Regions from separate parts of the Halomonas sp. GFAJ-1 genome, predicted to be linked through region 2. Evidence: riboswitches for the same ligand, from Rfam matches in the RefSeq annotation. Region 2 holds a riboswitch; each other region holds the start of a gene.

Region 1 (6,244 bases), on a different contig from region 2:
CTATCTGTGCGAGTGATGCAGGATTTCCCTCAGTATTACCACTATTTTGGCCTTCAAGAGTTTACTTACCGTGGAACGCGGCATACCAGCCATAATCGGTTAGTGCGTAACTATCCTGGAGCCGATGGTCTTAAAACGGGTTTTATTCGCGCCTCAGGTTTCAACGTGGCCACGACTGCCGTAAATAACAACCGGCGCTTGGTAGGCATTGTGATGGGCGGTTTTACAGGGGCGTCCCGTGATACTCATATGGCGAACCTGTTAGATCGCAGCTTTAGCCGTGCAGCACTGCGTGACCATGGTACATGGTTAGCCAATACCGATATCTCCCGTGAGTTTATGACGTTTCCAGGGTTAGCTCAGCCCATCAATCAGCCTGCAGCTCCTAGCCAGCCTATGCTTGCTAACGTCGCGACGACGCTGTCTCCTGCGCGAACGGCAGCAGTGGCAGTAGAAGAGCAGCTTTCCCGTTCGTCAGAGCAGAGCACTGATACCCCCGCCTCGGCACAGCCAGATCCATTGCAAGCGTTTATTGAGCGAGAGCGTGTGATGGCTACGGTTGCACCGGCGGCAGAGCAAGCTTCAGGTGGTGTTTGGGGTATTCAAGTAGGTGCCTTTAGCCAAGCATCTCACGCTGAACAGCTTGCTCACCAAGCGGCGCAACGCTTACCTAACAGCGTCGGTGGCCGTGTGCTAATTGACACCTTAGAGGGTCAGACACCGGTATTTCGTGCCCGTGTAGTGGCGTTAGATGAAGGAGGGGCAAGGCAAGCTTGTCAATCGCTTCAAGCTCAGGGCATGGACTGCATGGTGGTGAACGCTAGTTTGTAATCGCACTGATGACATACTGCCCCGCCAACCCTGTGTTGGCGGGTTTTTTTTGGTTAGTGGCTACCCAGAGCCCGATGAAATGAGGAGGCGCAAATGACAACATCGTTAAAAGGCATACTCTGCATGTGCCTGGGAGTACTGTTTTTAGCACTGGGCGATGCTGTCTCAAAATGGCTTGGCGAAGTGCACTCGCCGCTGCAGATCATTTTCTTTCGTACGCTGGTATCGTTACCGCTGATTGCGTTGATGGCCTACTTCGCTGGTGGGCTACGAAAGTTAAGCACGAAGCGACCAGGCGTGCACTTGGTGCGAGGGCTTATCTACACCGCGACGATGATCTTTTTCGTCTGGGGGCTTATCTTGCTACCTCTGGCGGAAGCGACGGCCATCGCCTTTGTTGCACCGCTTTTTGTCACGCTGCTGTCGGTGCCACTGCTGGGTGAACGTATTGACACACCTGTGCTGATCGCCTCGCTGGTAGGTTTTGTGGGCGTGCTGATTGTGGTGCGCCCGGGGGGCGATGCGTTCCAACTAGGCACGCTAACGCTATTGGGGGCCGCTTTCTTTTATGCCCTTATGATGATTACGGCGCGCCGTTATGGTGCCAGAGAGCACCTTTGGGCAATGGTGTTCTATATGACATTAGTGCCCTTTGTTATTACGGCGGTCAGTTTACCCTGGGTGTGGCAAACGCCGCAGCCGTGGCACTGGCTTGGGTTTTTAGCGGCCGGGGTACTGGGTATTGGCGCCACTGCGTTTATTACGTTGGCGTTCCGCTTCGCACCCGCGGCCATCGCTGCACCGTTTGATTACACCGCGATGCTTTGGGCGGTTCTGCTGGGTTGGTGGTTCTGGGGCGAGCTACCGGACCTGTGGGTGTGGGTAGGCAGTGCGCTGATTATGGGCAGTGGTTTGGCGATTGCTTACCATGACCGGCGCACAACGCTAAAGCGCCGTCCAAGCGCTTAAATAGCGCTGGTTGCCGCTACTTTTTGATCCAGGTCATCAAAGCAGAGAGCTGAACAAGACAGTACGTTTGGGCTGTTTATAATCCGGCCCTTTCAACCTGTGCGCTTTGGTGATTGCTGACGCGCCACGGGCCATCGTCCTGATAACGGTGACTGTTTATGCAAGCCCCAGAACTGCTTTCCCCTGCTGGTACCTTTAATAATATGCGTTACGCTTTCGCCTACGGGGCGGATGCGGTATACGCTGGCCAACCGCGTTATTCGCTGCGTGTGCGAAACAATGATTTTAAGGTCGATAATCTGCACCGTGGCATCGAATATGCCCACGCGCGCGGAAAGCAGTTTTATGTGGCTTCTAACATTGCGCCCCATAACAGCAAGTTAAAAACCTACCTGCGGGATATGGAGCCGGTGATTGAAGCGCGGCCGGATGCGCTGATTATGTCGGACCCAGGTTTGATCATGATGGTGCGTGATCGCTGGCCGGAACAAGAGATCCATCTCTCAGTACAATCCAACGTTGTAAATTGGGCGGCCGCTAAGTTTTGGCAGCGTCAGGGCATTAGCCGGATTATTTTATCCCGCGAGCTCTCCCTTGAAGAGATTGGTGAAATACGTGCTGAGTGCCCGGACCTAGAGATCGAAACCTTTGTCCATGGAGCGCTCTGTATTGCTTATTCAGGCCGTTGCCTGCTCTCAGGTTATTTTAATCACCGTGACCCTAACCAAGGCACCTGCACCAATGCGTGTCGTTGGAAATACAACACCGTCGCCGCCACTCACGACGAGACGGGCGATTTGGTGCCTGCCAATCAGGGGGTAACGGCAACGGCTAATGATCAAGATGAGTTGTCGGCGTTGATTGAAGATGTGACACGCCCAGGCAAGCTGATGCCCGTTTATGAAGATGAGCACGGCACGTACATTATGAACTCGAAAGACCTGCGCGCCGTTCAGCACGTAGCGCGGCTAGCAGAGATGGGTGTCTCATCGCTCAAGATTGAAGGGCGCACTAAATCCTACTATTACGTCGCGCGGACGGCCCAGGTCTACCGCCAGGCCATTGATGACGCCGTCGCCGGGCGGCCCTTTAATATGGGGCTAATGGATGAACTTGAGAACCTAGCCAATCGGGGCTACACCGAGGGGTTCTATCGCCGCCATGTACACGATGAGTTCCAGAGCTATGAGCAAGGCAGTTCCATCGGTGTGCACCAGCAGTTTGTAGGCGACGTCCTCGGCTACGATGCATCACGGGAAATGCTTGATATAGAGGTTAAGAACCGCTTTGAAGCAGGCGACAGCATGGAGCTAATGCTGCCCGGCGGCAATCGCCGTTTTGCGCTTGAGTACATAGAGAACCAGCGCGGCGAAGGCTTGCGTGCCGCCCCCGGCTCTGGGCACCGGGTTCGTATCCCGGTACCTGGGGCTGACATTCAGCCTGAGCAGCTTGAGTTTGCCTTGCTAATGCGCGATCTCAAGCCAGCGGCGTCTATTCCCGCTGTTCAGCTAGGAATTCCTGCTTCCTGAGTCTGCTCCACCGCTGAAAACGCCTGCGCCGCCTGGCGCGGGTCTGGCTGACCACAGATGGCTGAAATCACCGCAAGGCCATTGGCGCCTGCGGTTTTAACGTGCGCTGCGTGCTCAGCCTTTAGACCACCAATCGCCACGCTGGGCAGCGGGCAAACTTCAGCCAACTGTGCCAGTCCATCAAAGCCAATCGGTTGGGCGTGGTCTTGCTTACTGCCCGTGGCGAATACGGGTCCTAAGCCCACGTAGTCCAGTAGCTCAACCGGCGCGGCCTGTAGTTGGGGGAGCGTATTAATGGAGAGGCCGATAATGGCGTTAGGGCCTAGCGCTTGGCGTGCTTCCTGCACTGCTGTATCGCTTTGGCCCAGGTGCAGGCCATCGGCTTCACTTTCTAGGGCTACGTTTAGGCGGTCGTTAATAATCAGCGGCACGCCGCTTCCCGCAAGCAGCGCTTTCAAGCGTTTAGCCTGGGCAATCATCTGCGCGTCGCTGGCGTGCTTGTCGCGTAGCTGCACGATAGTGACACCGCCCTGCACCGCGGCCGCTACCGTCTGCTCTAGGCCAAAAGAGGCGCAAAGGTTCGCGTCGGTTACTAAGTAAAGCGAGAGATCAAACGGCATGCACTGCCTCCAGTTGGGCAAAGGTAGAAAGGTCATTGGGGGTGAGTTGATACAGCGCATCTAATAGCGCGACTTGAAAACTGCCAGGGCCGGTGGCATGTTCTCCCGCTCGGTTACCTGCCAGGGCAAAGCAGGCTAGCGCGGCGATGCTTGCTTCAAAAGGGCGCTCACGATTTGACGCTACAAAGCCTGCTACCAAGGCGCTTAGGCCACACCCTAGGGTGGTTACTTTAGGCATCAGCGCATGGCCACCTGTGAGGCGATAGTGGTGGTGGCCGTTGGTCACAAAGTCCTCTAGGCCGGTCATCGCCACTACACAGCCATGGCGTTGGGCAAGCGCAATAGCCCCGGTAAAAGCATCTTGGGTAGAGGCGGTGGCATCTACCCCGCGCCCTTGGCCAGCTAACCCTCCAAGCGCTAGGATCTCTGACGCATTGCCACGAATCACCGTCGGCTGGTAGGTGAGTAACTCAGCACATAGCGTTTGGCGAAAGCGTGTGGCACCCACGGCAACTGGATCTAATACCCATGGGATGTCTTGGAGATGGGCCGTTTTCGCAGCCACTAGCATGGTGTCCGCCCAGGTAGAGGAGATAGTGCCTATATTGATTGATAACGCGCCAGCAATCGCCGTAAAGTCGGCGACTTCTTCAATGGCGTGAAGCATGGCAGGGGATGCGCCGGCGGCGAGCAGTATGTTGGCGGTGCTGTTCATCGCCACATAGTTGGTTATGCAGTGCACTAGCGGCGTAGAGGAACGCAGTGCTTCAAGATAACCGCCTAGGGGGTAATCGCTCAAGGAGCGTGAGGTCATAGCATCCTCCCGGCAGGGAGGTGGTGTAGGGGCACCACGACTCCCTACGCCGGTGTTATCCGGTTCAGGTTCAAAGGGTGCTTCTCAGCCGTCATAACGGCGCCCCTGTCGTCGGGCCTACTATCCTTGGCTTAAACGGATCTGTAAAGCTTTGGGTTGCCGGAAGTGCTTTCCAAAAACGGGCAGCTACGAGACTAGCTAAGTACGTGACTACCGAAAGGAGATACGCGTTCCATAGGTAAGCATCTCGTCCGGCGTTATCGCTTTGCCTTCCACACCGATCATCTCATCGCCGCACTGGTCGGCAAAGGTAAGCACACCGTGTGTTAGCCCTAGTTGACCAAGGGCATCGCGGATTTCACCGGTGCCCATAAAAGTGCTGACGTGACCTTCACTGTTGCATAAATCAGAGACGCCATTAGCGTGGTGAAAGCGTACTTTGTAGATACCATCCATCGACTCGACTTCCACTATCGGTGAAAAGCCGTTTTGCAGCACATGAGACAGCTGCTTCAGCGTTAGTCGGTCGCCCAGGGTCATATCGATTGCAGTCATGACAAGCTCCAGATTGACCCCGCTCGCGGGTCATCTAACGGTTGTTAAAGAGAAAGTTAGTTGTCTCTAAGGAGACCGGTTTAGAATCGTTTTGTAAAGCATTTGATACGCAAGTGTAGAAGATTTGCATAAAATTTCCAGTCACTATATATCGATTGTACGGCTTTGTGGTTAACGCACTGCGTCCAGAGCATGCTGCTGAAGCTTAATCAGCGGAATAATTTCTAGCGTCCGCTCATGGGTGCTGGAAAGAATCACCGGTGGCGCAAGACCCACCTGAGCGGCTTCGGCCCAGCGGTGGGCGCAGAGGCACCAGCGGTCGCCAGGTGTTAAACCGGGAAATTTATGCTCAGGGCGAGGGGTGATTAAGTCGTTACCTTGGGCATGTGAGAAAGCTAAAAACTCTTCTGTCACCATGGCGCACACTGAGTGAACGCCTGCATCATCGGCCCCCACGCGGCAAAAACCATCGCGGTAGAACCCAGTTTTAGGAGAGTGGCAGCAGGGAGTTAGCGGCTCACCCAGTACATTACGGTCACGGGACATGCGGTCTCCTTTGGTAAAGGCTAGAATTCGCTAAATGCTGCCTTCATAAAGTATCGTTGAGGTAGAAAAGCGCTTTATGAGGTGATGATGTTCAGCACTCTAAAGCCTTGTGCAAAGTAACCGCTTCGTCAAAGTATTTACGCCCCTCTAGGGTATTTTGTATTGGTTAATTCAGCAGCAGGAGAGACCCATGTCGTTTAAAGGTGAACAGCACCCAGGGGTTGCCCCCGTCGCACCGCAAACCCAAGGGTTTTGCTTAAATCACACCATGCTGCGGGTGAAGGACCCCGAGCGTGCTCTGGCGTTCTACTCGAAGGTATTTGGTATGCAGGTATTAAGGCGCCTGGACTTTGAGGAGATGCAGTTTTCGCTCTATTTTC
Region 2 (6,244 bases):
GTGACGGCGGATATGACCATCTACCGGGAAGAGATCTTTGGGCCAGTACTCTGTGTGGTGAGTGTGGAAACGCTGGATGAAGCCATTGAGTTTATTAACGCTAACCCCAACGGCAACGGTACCTCGATTTTCACTAACTCCGGTTGGGTAGCGCGGCGTTTTGAGACCGATATTGATGTGGGCCAAATCGGGATTAACGTACCCATTCCTGTGCCGGTAGCTTATTTCAGCTTTACCGGCTCGCGGGGGTCTAAGCTGGGAGATTTAGGGCCGAACGGTAAACAGGCCATTGCCTTCTGGACACAGACAAAAACGGTCACCGCTCGCTGGTTTGAGCCTGAAAATGTCTCAAGCGGTATCAATAGTACGATCTCGCTGTAACGCTGACTCAACCCAGTGACGCGAGAGGCAATAAACGCAACAAGCCCCGTCTGAACGGGGCTTGTTGGCACGTGAGGTTAGTTCTCGCTTGGCTTAAAAATTATCAAACAGCGGCAGGCTTTTTTCAAAGAGCTGTTCGATGGGGCCTAGCTGGCTCTCATGTAGCACTAGAAGGGTGGAGGCGTCTTTAAAGTCTTCGCGTAAAGGGACGAGTAGCGCAAACTCTCCCTCTTCAAGGTGAAACTCGTGGATTTCACGCAGCCCGTTAGGGGTTTCAAGCTGGGAACAGCGGTAGTTGTCGTCTTCGCTGTAAACGAGGCGATGATACATTTTAAACAGGGTATAAAGGGCTAAGCCGCCAACAAAAGCGGGCCAGCGTGCTGGGGTTTCGCGGATGTTCGCGGCTAGGGTTTTGCCGTCGGCTTCAGCGCCGGCAATGGCATCAGCCAGCGGTGTTGCAAGAATCGCCGTGTCGTCGGCAGGTAGCGGAGCATTTTGACGGGTTGCTTGGTCAAAGTCGCTAACTGCAGCGCGAAAATCGTCCAAAGAGTGAAGCGCGTAATCCACGTGCTGTAAGTCAGCGGGTTCAAAACCGCCGTTCTCCCAACCATGGATAACGCGTAGTGTTACCTGACCCCGGCTCATGGGACGAGCTAGGAGCACATACAGCATCGTACGGATGTGCATTTGCCGCTCATTGGCGTCATTCTCAAAAGCACGGTATGGCTCAGCAAATAGCTCGTGCAGTCGTCCCTGAGTATGCTCTTTGGCTTCGGCGTATTGCATGGCGTTTCCCTTTTAGCGAGCCGTTTTATGCGCGCTGTGCACGGTTTTTTATGATGTGTTCGTAAGCGTAAAGTATGGCGAGCGAAACCTGAGATTAATAGTCACTTTGCATAGTATTTTGTTACTGAATTACTAGGCCTATTACATTCCGTTAACTGTACAACCCATCCCTATTTTTAACCATAACAACAAAGGTGAGACTATGCCTGCTTCAATAAGTCGCTTTGCCGTACCAGCATCCCTCGATGAGCTGCCCGAGGATATTCGCAGTGCAATTTTAAACGTGCAGGAAAAAGCAGGGTTTGTGCCGAATGTATTCTTAATGCTTGCCCATCGGCCGGATGAGTTTCGCGCTTTCTTCGCCTATCACGATGCGTTAATGGAACGAGCATCGGATACGCTCACAAAAGCTGAAAAAGAGATGATTGTGGTGGCCACTAGCGCTCGTAACCGCTGCCTTTATTGTGTGGTGGCCCACGGTGCCTTAGTGCGTATTTATAGTAAAGATCCACTACTTGCAGATAACGTAGCGATTAATCATCATGTGGCCGACCTGAGTGAGCGTCACCGTTTGATGCTCGATTTTGCCCTGTATAGTTCCATTGAGTTAGGCGAGTTCTCGCGCGCCTGGCAAGAGCGTTTAGCAAATGTCGGTTTCACCCTTGACGACTGCTGGGACATCGGCGCTATTGCCGCCTTCTTTAGCATGTCCAATCGGCTGGTCACTTTGGCAGGCACACCGCCTAACCCCGAATTTTATGCCATAGGCCGTATTCCCCGGAACAATGTTTCTGATGCTTCTTAGGGTTTACTAAGCCGCTGATTTAGCCGAGGATAGTGCCATCATACATATGTCGCCAGGGGCGTCCTCATTGAAGGACTGAGAGCGTCATAGGCAGACCCTGGAACCTGAACCGGATTGTACCGGCGTAGGAAGTGAGACATGGCTTACCTAACGAGTAGCCAGAGAGCCAAGCAGTGAACGTTGTTTCGCTTTATGGTGTCGTATTGCCTTTCCCCAAATGGGTTCTATAGCGATGAGCTATCCACTACCGTTCAATGAAGATGCCCGTCTAGCAGCGCTGAATGAGTTGGCACTGCTAGATACGGCTAATGAGCCGGTATTTGACCGGATTACTCGGTTAGTGACCCATCTATTAAACGTGCCAATCGCAACGGTTACCCTAGTGGACGCCGATCGACAGTGGTTCAAGTCTAAAATCGGTTTAGATATTTCGGAAACACCACGGGATGTCGCTTTTTGCGCTTACACCGTGATTCAAGCAGCTCCGTTGATTGTGAAGGACGCTCTTATAGACGAGCGGTTTGCCAGTAACCCTTATGTGACAATGCCAGACGGCGTGCGTTTTTATGCAGGCTTGCCCCTAAAAAGCTCCCAGGGCTACGTTTTAGGTTCGCTCTGCGCTATGGACACCAAACCGCGCTCCTTAAGTGCGACAGAGCAAGCAGCGATGCAAGACCTTGCCGATATTGTTGCAGGAGAGATCCAGCTACGTGAACGACTGATTGCTGAGCAAAAAAGCAAAGAAGTCTCACAGCGTGCGTTAAAGGCGCTGCATTTAAGCCTTGAGCAGCAGATTGAGCAACGCACTCGAGAGCTTAGTCTGGTGATTGAAACAGCCTACGACGCCTACCTAAGTATTGATGAAATCGGCCGTGTTCTAGATTGGAATCATGCGGCTGAAGTGATGTTTGGCTGGCAGCGTAAAGAGGCGCTGGCACGCACTATTACCACGCTAATGTTTCCTGAAGGGCTGCCCCACGCGTCCACATCCCCCATTATGGGAAAAGCCAAACGGCGGGATGGCGGATGGCTTCCTGTGGAAATTCGCCTAAAAAGTTATGCAGTGAATGGCCGTGAGCGACGCAGCTTGTTCATTCATGATATCACCGAGCGCCAGCAGTTAGAGCGTTTGCGCAACCAGGAAGCCCGGGAAGATGCGTTAACCACGTTACCCAATCGGCGCGCGCTAGATGAGCGGCTTCCAGAAGCCATGGCAAGGGTGCGCCGCACGCGTAAACCGCTGGCCGTGCTGTTTATGGATTTAGATGGTTTTAAAGGGGTAAACGATCGCTACGGGCACGCCATGGGAGATGAGCTGCTGCGGGATATTGCCCTTAGGTTGCAACAATCGGTGCGCGAAACAGACTTTGTGGCGCGCTGGGCTGGTGACGAGTTTGTGTTGTTACTAGAAGGGGTCGACAGCGGGGCCCTGGTGACCTTTACGAACAAATTGATACGTACTATCGAGCAGCCGCTGATAGTGGCTGGCGTCACGCTTAACGTTAGCACCAGCGTTGGTGTGGCGCTATTTATGCCGGAAGCCGTCGAAACGGCAAAAGAGCTGCTCAAGCGTGCAGATGTTGCTATGTATGAAGCCAAACATGCAGGTAAAGGGCGGCTACACTTAGCCCAATCCGTTGATATATCAAACGATATTTAGTCAGCACCCACCTCAGGGACGATTATGATCCGCAGTATGCTCACCACGCATGACGGGCTTGTGCATGAAGGTGATGAAGACTCAATTGAGCAGTGGCAGGCAACCCCGGGAAGCCATATCTGGATAGATATGCAAGGAGAGTCAGGTCAGCGAGAGCGGAGTCTACTTGAGCGTTTAGAGTGCCACCCTATGGCTATCCAAGATGCACAAAAAGAGCGGCACCCACCTAAAATTGAAGAGTTTGAGCACCATACGCTGATTATCTACCGTGGTATTTCCTCCTTTGATGCACAGCTTAACTTTGTGCCTCAGCAGGTCTGTTTTTTTATTGGTGCACGCTTCTTGGTGACGCTGCACCCAGGCAAAGCGCTTAGTGTTGATCGGTTTTTTAACGAACAGGGCAGCACGTTGCTAGCGCAATCTCCCGAGCGTGTTGCATTAAGAGTGATGTATACCTCGGCAGGTTTTTACATTGATAGCTTGCTTAAATTTGAGAGTGAACTAAGCGACTTAGAGGATGAGCTGCTGGCGAACGGTAACGACGTTTTAATGCGCAAACTGACCACCTACCGTTCACGGTTAGTGAAGCTGCGTCGTATTTTTAGCTATCACAAAGGTATTACTCAGGAGTTAACCGCCTACGACTACGCGCATCTGCCACGAGATGATAATGATACCCTCTACGCGATCAATGATGTAGCCGAGCGTTTTGAGCGCCTTTATACCCTCACGCAGATGTATTACGACATCTGTGGCGATTTAGTGAATGGCTATATTTCGATTTCGTCGCATCAGCTTAATATTACGATGCGGGTATTGACGGTGATTACAGCCATTTTTGTACCGTTGACGTTTATTGCCGGTATCTACGGCATGAACTTTGAGTACATGCCCGAGCTGGGCTTTCAGTATGGGTACTTCTTTGTGTTGGGCGCCATGGCGGGGATTGGGGGAAGTTTGTTTTGGCTTTTCAAACGTAAAAATTGGTTTTAGGCCGTTTGGCGAGCGAAAAGTTGAACCCCTCCCATGTGGTTTAGGCCTGACTGTGGCATTCTCTGCGTCGACTAATGACGTGCATACACCTGGGAGCAAACACCATGACCATTATGATAATAGGCCTGCTGATATTTCTGGGCAGCCACTCTGTGCGTATTTTTGCGGAAAACTGGCGCCAGCAGCAGGTAGCCAAGCTAGGGCTAACCAACTGGAAGCTCGCCTACTCGGCTGTATCACTGGTGGGGCTTGCCATTGCTATTTATGGCTTTGGCCAAATGCGTTTTGATCCCATCTATATCTGGTTTCCACCGGTGGGGTTACGCCATGCAGTAGCCCTACTCATGCTGCCTGCCTTTATTATGCTGGTAGCGGCTTATGTGCCGCGCAATGCTATTAAAGCGAAACTTGGCCACCCGATGATGCTGTCGGTTAAGATTTGGGCGCTTGCCCACTTGCTGGTCAACGGTCGGCTGGGCGATATCATCTTTTTTGCCGCTTTCTTGGTATGGGCTATTTTGGCGTTTAAAGCGGCCAAGCAGCGCGACCGTATGAACCCGCCAGCGGTTGTAGTTACTTCGACGCCCGCAACGATCGCCACGGTGGTTATTGGTGTTGTGGCTTACGTGCTGTTTGCGTTCTATTTGCATACCCTGCTTATTGGTGTGCCAGTGTTTGGCTAATAGCAATAATCAGCGTTTTGCTAACGGCGGCAGCGCATTCAGCGCTGCCGCCGTTGTGTTTAATGGCTTGTGACTCCTCACAGATTTGCTACGTTGTCAGGCAGATGAACTCTGTTTTTCACAAGGAACCAGCCCATGGATGAAGCCGACTACGCTGTGCCTAAAACGATGTCCGCCATGTTATTAACGGGTCACGGCGACGTTGATAAACTGCACTACCGTCAAGATGTGCCCACGCCTCAGCCAGGGCCAAACCAAGTGCTGGTGCGGGTAACGGCCACGGCAAAAAATAACACCGACCGTAAGGCCCGCGAGGGGCTTTACCCCACCAAAGGAAAAGAGGAAGTGACCTCTTTTGCCATGGGTGGCTCACCGACGCTTACCTTTCCACGTATCCAAGGTGCAGACGTTGTTGGGCGAATCGTCGCGGTGGGTGAAGGCGTGGATAGCGCACGCAGGGGGGAACGAGGCCTGCTGGATTTTAATATCTACGCCGATGAGCGCCGCACGATTAACCTGACGCCTGACTACTATGGCCACGGAGCCGACGGTGGCTATGCCGAGTACATTGCGGTACCGGCGGATCAGTTCCATCAAGTAACTAATCCAGCGCTGCACGATGCTGAGCTAGCTGCGATGGGCATGTGCTCTTATCAAACGGCCTACCACATGATGACCTCTGCCAACGTCAGTGCTGGTGAGCGTGTGTTGGTCAGTGGCGCCAGCGGTGGGGTCGGCACGGCGTTAATCCAGCTGTGCCGGATTGTTGGGGCAATACCTTACGCCGTTAGCCAGCCAGACAAAGCCGATGCGCTCTTAGCACTAGGTGCTGAAGCCGTGATTGACCGTGGAGATTTACCCACCTTTGTTGAGCGGGTGTTGGCCGCAACCCACGGGCAGCCTATTGACGCCGTGATGGACTTAGTAGGCGGTGAC
Region 3 (6,244 bases), on a different contig from region 2:
CCCGCGCAGCGCTTGTAGGCGCTTGGCGCGGGCATTAGGTGTTATGGCGGTTATTTATTAATTAAAGACAGTAAAGCTGTCGGCGTTAAGCCACAGATGCACGAGGATACTGGCGATGTAACCGAGAAAAATAACCGGTGCCCAGCGCAGGTGGCCCATAAAGGTGTAAGCGCCGCGGGCTTGGCCCATAACGGCCACTCCTGCTGCTGAGCCAATAGAGAGTAAGCTGCCGCCTACGCCTGCGGTTAACGTGATCAATAGCCAGTGGCCGTGGGACATCTCTGGCTGCATGGTGAGTACGGCAAACATCACCGGAATGTTATCCACCACCGCCGATACGACCCCCAGCACTATATTTGCCCAGGTAGCATCCCAGCCTGTGTAAAGCGCTTCGGAAAGCAACCCAAGGTAGCCCATGAAGCCAAGACCGCCTACGCACATCACCACCCCATAGAAGAACAGCAGTGTATCCCACTCAGCGCGTGCCACGCGGTTAAACACATCGAACGGCACCACGCCGCCTAGCTGCTCAAGTTTTTTATTGTCGCCGCGCCGGCTATAGCGTTCACGTTTGCGCTCCAGTGATTGAGGTAGCGTGCGGCGCAGGTAATAGCCGAAAAACTGTAGGTAGCCAAGCCCGGTCATCATGCCGAGTACCGGCGGGAGATGCAGCAGCGTATGGCACAACACAGCGGTGGTAATGGTCAGCAGGAACAGCGCGATAATTCGCCGTGCACCGCGCTTTAGCCATACATCCTCATAGACGCTGCTGGGCTTCTCGTCTTTGATAAAGGCGCTCATGATGACGGCAGGAATCAGGAAATTGACCAGAGAGGGCAAGAAGAGCACAAAGAACTCTTGGAAAGCGACCATACCTGCCTGCCACACCATCAGCGTGGTGATGTCCCCGAATGGGCTAAAGGCCCCGCCGGCATTGGCGGCCACCACAACGTTAATACAGGCAAGATTAATAAAGCGCTTATCACCTTCAGCCACTTTGGTGATGACAGCACACATGAGTAGCGCCGTGGTTAGGTTATCGGCAATGGGAGATAGCACAAAGGCGAGGCCACCCGTTAGCCAGAACAGCTGGCGGTAGCTAAAGCCTTTACGCAGCATCCACGAACGCAGCGCATCGAATACCCGGCGCTCTTCCATGGCGTTGATATAGGTCATCGCTACTAGCAGGAACAGCATTAGCTCGGTGAACTCCAAAAGGGTCACACGGAACGCATGTTCTGACGTTTCCGACATGCCATTTTGGACGTACACCCAGCCAATGAGTCCCCAAATGATACCGGCTGCTACCAGTACAGGCTTGGACTTGCGCATGTGGATTTTCTCTTCAGCCATAACTAACGCGTAGGCCAAAACGAAAACTGCGACTGCAAAGAAGCCGATAACAGACGTGGTTAAATCAATATCTCCGGTGACAGCAAAAGCCGCAGGGCTTATACCGAGTAGTAAAGCTGCAAACAGAAAAAGCCAGCGGCGAGAAACTCGCGGCTGGCTGGGGTCTTGCTGCAACATCAACATGATGGGCTTTATCCTAATAAAGATTAGAAGGGGAGAGGGTTAATCGCGGCTAGTTTATCAATCCGTGTTGCATTGCAATACGGAATAAAAACGAATGAAAACCGCTAATAAGGCAGGTATTACGTCTTTTTTTAGAAACTAATTATTTTGCTAATAAAAAACATAAGATTTTGTTGAAGTAGCTATCGCTGATATTTGCCGGAGCTCGCTAGTGACTAGTGACAGCGACTATGCTCATGCTCTCTGTGAAGCAGCGCATCCAGCTCATTGCATATGAAGCGTGGCTCGATCCACTGGGCAAGATGTGCGTTGACATAGTGAAGAAAGCGCTGGGCGGATTGGGGAAGCCGCTGGTCATTGCGGACAATCATCTGCCAGTGGCTTTCAATGGGTAAGCCTTCTACCGGAAGAATCGATATCTCGGGATGCTCGCTTGGCAGTACATGCTCTGATAGCACCGCGACCCCCATGCGCGCCGCCACGCCAACGCGAATCGCTTCATTGCTGGCCATTTGCAGGGTTTTCTTCATGGTTAGCCCATGCTCTTGTAGCCAACTTTCCAGTAGCATACGCGTGGCTGACCCCGGTTCGCGCAGCAACAAGCGCTCATTAAGCAGCTGCTCCATGGTGATTGATGAGTGCTGTGTAAGGGGGTGGCCAGCGGCAGCGATGGCCACCAGCGGGTTGCGCATAAAGCGTGCTGCCACGGCATGGGCAAGAGCAGGCGGATGGCTAAATACATAAAGGTCGTCTTCTTGACGCTCAAAGCGTGCCAACACTTGGCGGCGGTTGCCAATATGTACCGTTACGTCCACCTCAGGAAACGCCTGGCTAAACGGGCCGAGTAAGCGTGGCAATACATATTGGGCGGTATTCACCAGGGCAATACTAAAGCGCCCCTTGCTGCCTTGCTGAAAATCACTGAGTTGATCTGCAAAGTCATCAAAACGGCCTAAGACATCCCGGCTTGCCTGATAAAGCGCCTGCCCGGTGGCCGTCATGGTAAGCCCTTGTAGATGATGCTCCAGTAGTGGGCTACCGACTGCCTCGCTTAGCCGCTTTAGCTGTTGGGAGACCGTCGGCTGGGTGAGGTGCAGCTGTCTTGCGGCTTCGCTGATCGATCCGCAGCGCACGACAGTGACATAGACTTGCAGTAGTCTAAATGTCAGTTGGCGAATGTTCATGGCTCTAGGCGCTCCTGAGGTGCCCTTTGGTTACGCCAGCTAGTATAGATGATTATCTATGACTGTCTTTCAAGTTATTATTAGTTGTCATCCGTAAATCCACGCAAAATGCAGCCTCTTTTAACCCTGTGGAGCGTCAGCGATGCCAGATATTGTGGTGATGTTTTTCTTACTGGGGCTTATAGCAGGGGCGGTGAAGTCAGACCTGCAGGTACCCAAAGCCACCTACGACACGTTAAGCCTGCTGTTAATGCTGACCATCGGCTTAAAGGGCGGTATGGCGCTGCACGGGAATATTCATTGGGGATTGGTACCCGAGCTATTAGGCGTTGCGCTACTCTCTGCTTTAACGCCGCTGCTGCTAATGCCGGTGCTGCGGCGCTGGGTACGCCTTTCCCCGGCGGACAGCGCTAGTATCGCCGCCCACTACGGCTCGGTCAGTGCGGGAACGTTTGCGGTGGCGCTGGCCTATGTGGAGGCGCGGCAGCTGGCCGTGGGCAGTGAAGTCACACTCTATTTAGTGGCCATGGAGCTGCCTGCCATTATGGTGGCGATTGCGCTATTTAGGCGCCATCAAGGCGCGGCGGTAAAAGAAAGTACTCGTAAGCTGTGGCATGAGACGCTCACCAACCGTGGCGTGATTTTGCTGACAGGCGGTGTGGTCATTGGAACGCTCTACGGGCCCTTCCAAGGGGAAGAAGTCACTGCGCTGTTCACGGGGGCGTTCAAGGGGGTGTTGGCGCTGTTCTTGTTGGAAATGGGGTTAACCGCTGCGCAAACTTTGCGGCCAATGCCCTGGCATCACTGGCGCTTGGTGACCTTCGCCCTCATCACGCCGCTGCTGCTATCCATGCTGGGCATTCTCATGGGCACGGCATTGGGACTCCCGGTCGGCTCGGTGGTCATTCTGGCGGCACTTGCTGCCAGCGCTTCTTATATTGCTGCTCCCGCTGCGATGCGCGCGGCCATACCCCAGGCCAATATCGGCCTAGCGATGCTCGCCTCACTGGGGATTACCTTTCCGCTCAATGTCATGCTGGGCATACCGCTTTACCACATGCTTATCGAGTTATGGTTGAGTTAGCGTCCGATAAGCTAGACGTTGCTGAGTCGGTTACTGAGAGGTGCCCGTGGGCATCCTCAATTGACAGCGCCCGTCTCAGCACCTAGGGTAGCTGCTGTCCTAGGGGAGCCTGCACTGGCTGAGACTCCACCGCCATTTGGCGTTGGTAACCCTTAGAACCTGATCCGGGTCATGCCGGCGAAGGGAAGGATGTAGCCTAACAATACTCCCTCTTTGCTTTCGCCTGCCTGCCGTGCGCCCACTGCACAGCCCGGTCTAACAACAGGCAAAGAGGACCCGCTTTCATGATGCTTGACCCTATCTGGACTGGCCTGTGGCTGTCGCTATGTGCCGTTGCGCTAGCTGTGCCAGGCCTGCTTTATGCCCGCCGTCATCGCGATAATCTTGAAGACTACATTATCGCCCGCAATAGCCAGAATACCCGTGCCACGGTGCTTACGCTGGTCGCGACCACGCTAGGTACCTGGATTCTGTTTGGCCCCGCCCAGGCCGCTACCTGGGGTGGCATTGGTGCCGTGCTAGGCTATGCGTTTGGTTCGATGGTGCCCAGGCTAGTGATGATCCCTCTTGGCCGACGCATGCGCGAGCTGATCCCTGAAGGCCATGGCTTGACGGAGTTCGTTATCCACCGTTATGGCCGCACCATGTACGCATTCACGCTCGTGATTATGCTGTTTTACCTCTTTATTTTGTTGGCCGCTGGGCTAACCGCTGTTGCCCGTATGGTGGGTCTGCTGGCCCCTATTCCGCTGTGGGTAACGGCCAGTGTGGTGATGGTCGCCACGTTGATTTATACCTTTTACGGCGGCCTGCGCGCATCCATTTACACGGATAAGTTACAGATGGTGGTGATTATGCCACTGCTAGGGCTGCTGCTGGTGTTTGGCTGGCAGGCTGCCGGTGGCGTTGCGCCAACGCTTGCAGGGCTTGCCGAGAGTGCGCCACAGCTCCTGCAGGTGAGCGATATAGGCGGTATACGCGCAGGGTTAACGTTCTTTCTTGCCGTAGCGCTTACCGGACTCTTTTATCAAGGTACGTGGCAGCGTATTTACGCGGCGAAAGATACCAAGGTGCTGCGCCGAGGCTTCTGGATTAGTGGTGTATGCAGCTTCATCGTGGTGGCCCTGATGGGGCTATTTGGGTTGGCCTTTGTAGGGCTGGGGCTTGAAGGTGACGGCTCTGTGGCGCTGTTTAGCGTGCTATTGGCGGATGTGCCGTTATGGTTCGCTTTAGCGCTGGTGCCGTTGGGCCTCGCGTTGGTGATGAGTAGCGCGGACTCCACCATTAGCGCAACGTCGAGTATTATTGCTGTGGATATGGGGCGGTTACTCCCCAACGCCAGCAGTGCTTCATTGATGAGTATGTCACGCTGGTTGATTGTATTGGCTGCCATCCCGGTTACCTGGGTCGCCTCCCAGGGGTACAGCGTGCTTTATCTATTTTTGCTCGCTGATTTGCTCTGCTCAGCCGCTGCATTCCCGGTGTTTTTTGGGCTTTTCTATCGTCGTTACACGGGCCTTAACGCGGTTATCAGTACCGCGCTGGGGCTTGTGGCGGGATTGGCAATGTTCCCTGCACCCGGAGCGAGTACGGCAACCTTATTGGAGTCTTTCCTACTAGCGGCGCTGGTGCCCGTGGCGGTGTCGTTACTGCTCTTACGTGTCCTGCCGTCACGCCCAGCGTATGATTTTGGCTTGTTGCACACGGCAGTGCGCCGCTTTAGGGGGTGAATGCCGGGCAGTCGATATAGCGCTAATATGTCCGCCCTGCATCGCTTACGCTGTCGGGCGGGCCAGCCCCAAATGGTCACGCAGGGTGTTACCCGTGTACTCACGGCGGAATAGCCCACGCGCCTGCAGCAGTGGAACGACCTGCTCAATAAAGTCCTCAATACTACCCGGTAGTGTCGGCGGCATCAGGTTGAAGCCGTCTGCGCCACCGCCTTCTACCCAGCGCTGCATCTCATCCGCAATCTGTTCGGGTGTGCCCACCATGGTGCAGTGGCCACCGCCGGCCGCTAACCTGCCTAATAGCTGGCGTAGTGTCGGGGATTCGCTTTCGATAATGCGCAAAATGGTGGCATAGCGCCCTTTAGGGCCAGCAAAATCCTCTAAGGGTGGTAGCTTAGGCAGCGGTGCATCCAGTTCCCAGTGGCGGCAATCCTGACCGATAAATTGGCTTAGCTGATGCAGCGAATCTTCGGTGGGTAACCGCTCATCCAGTTCACGCTGCTTTGCCTTTGCGGCGGCCTCGGTGGGCGCTACATACGTGACCAGCCCAGGCATAATCGCCACTGGCGCGCGGCCAGCCGCCCGCACGCGGGCCTGAATGTCTTGGGAGTAGGCTTGCGCCGAGGGGAGGTCGTAGGCCACCGCATAAATCGCTTCTGCATAGCGCGCTGCCAAGTTGCGCCCCGGTTCAGACGCCCCCGCTTGAAACA

What was found. A riboswitch is a leader RNA that binds a small molecule or an ion and turns the genes downstream of it on or off. The one in region 2 is predicted to bind thiamine pyrophosphate.
Region 1: another riboswitch for thiamine pyrophosphate. It lies ahead of thiM (hydroxyethylthiazole kinase); the one in region 2 lies ahead of MOY_RS12850 (diguanylate cyclase domain-containing protein).
Region 3: another riboswitch for thiamine pyrophosphate. It lies ahead of MOY_RS05405 (sodium:solute symporter family protein); the one in region 2 lies ahead of MOY_RS12850 (diguanylate cyclase domain-containing protein).

Annotation. Positions count from the first base shown of each region.
Region 1 is NZ_AHBC01000034.1:34,339-40,582, forward strand. Features, by position in the region: gene MOY_RS09445 (serine hydrolase) at 1-831, shown strand, start outside; gene MOY_RS09450 (DMT family transporter) at 925-1,800, shown strand; gene trhP (prephenate-dependent tRNA uridine(34) hydroxylase TrhP) at 1,959-3,329, shown strand; gene thiE (thiamine phosphate synthase) at 3,305-3,949, opposite strand; gene thiM (hydroxyethylthiazole kinase) at 3,939-4,763, opposite strand; TPP riboswitch at 4,788-4,880, opposite strand; gene MOY_RS09470 (hypothetical protein) at 4,974-5,318, opposite strand; gene MOY_RS09475 (DUF2237 family protein) at 5,490-5,864, opposite strand; gene gloA (lactoylglutathione lyase) at 6,055-6,244, shown strand, end outside.
Region 2 is NZ_AHBC01000043.1:120,022-126,265, forward strand. Features, by position in the region: gene MOY_RS12835 (CoA-acylating methylmalonate-semialdehyde dehydrogenase) at 1-381, shown strand, start outside; gene MOY_RS12840 (hypothetical protein) at 475-1,167, opposite strand; gene MOY_RS12845 (peroxidase-related enzyme) at 1,370-1,972, shown strand; TPP riboswitch at 2,017-2,121, shown strand; gene MOY_RS12850 (diguanylate cyclase domain-containing protein) at 2,205-3,632, shown strand; gene MOY_RS12855 (magnesium transporter CorA family protein) at 3,657-4,625, shown strand; gene MOY_RS12860 (NnrU family protein) at 4,730-5,308, shown strand; gene MOY_RS12865 (alcohol dehydrogenase catalytic domain-containing protein) at 5,444-6,244, shown strand, end outside.
Region 3 is NZ_AHBC01000021.1:53,567-59,810, forward strand. Features, by position in the region: gene nhaD (sodium:proton antiporter NhaD) at 58-1,536, opposite strand; gene MOY_RS05395 (LysR family transcriptional regulator) at 1,752-2,720, opposite strand; gene MOY_RS05400 (sodium-dependent bicarbonate transport family permease) at 2,863-3,804, shown strand; TPP riboswitch at 3,896-4,007, shown strand; gene MOY_RS05405 (sodium:solute symporter family protein) at 4,089-5,534, shown strand; gene MOY_RS05410 (LLM class flavin-dependent oxidoreductase) at 5,580-6,244, opposite strand, start outside.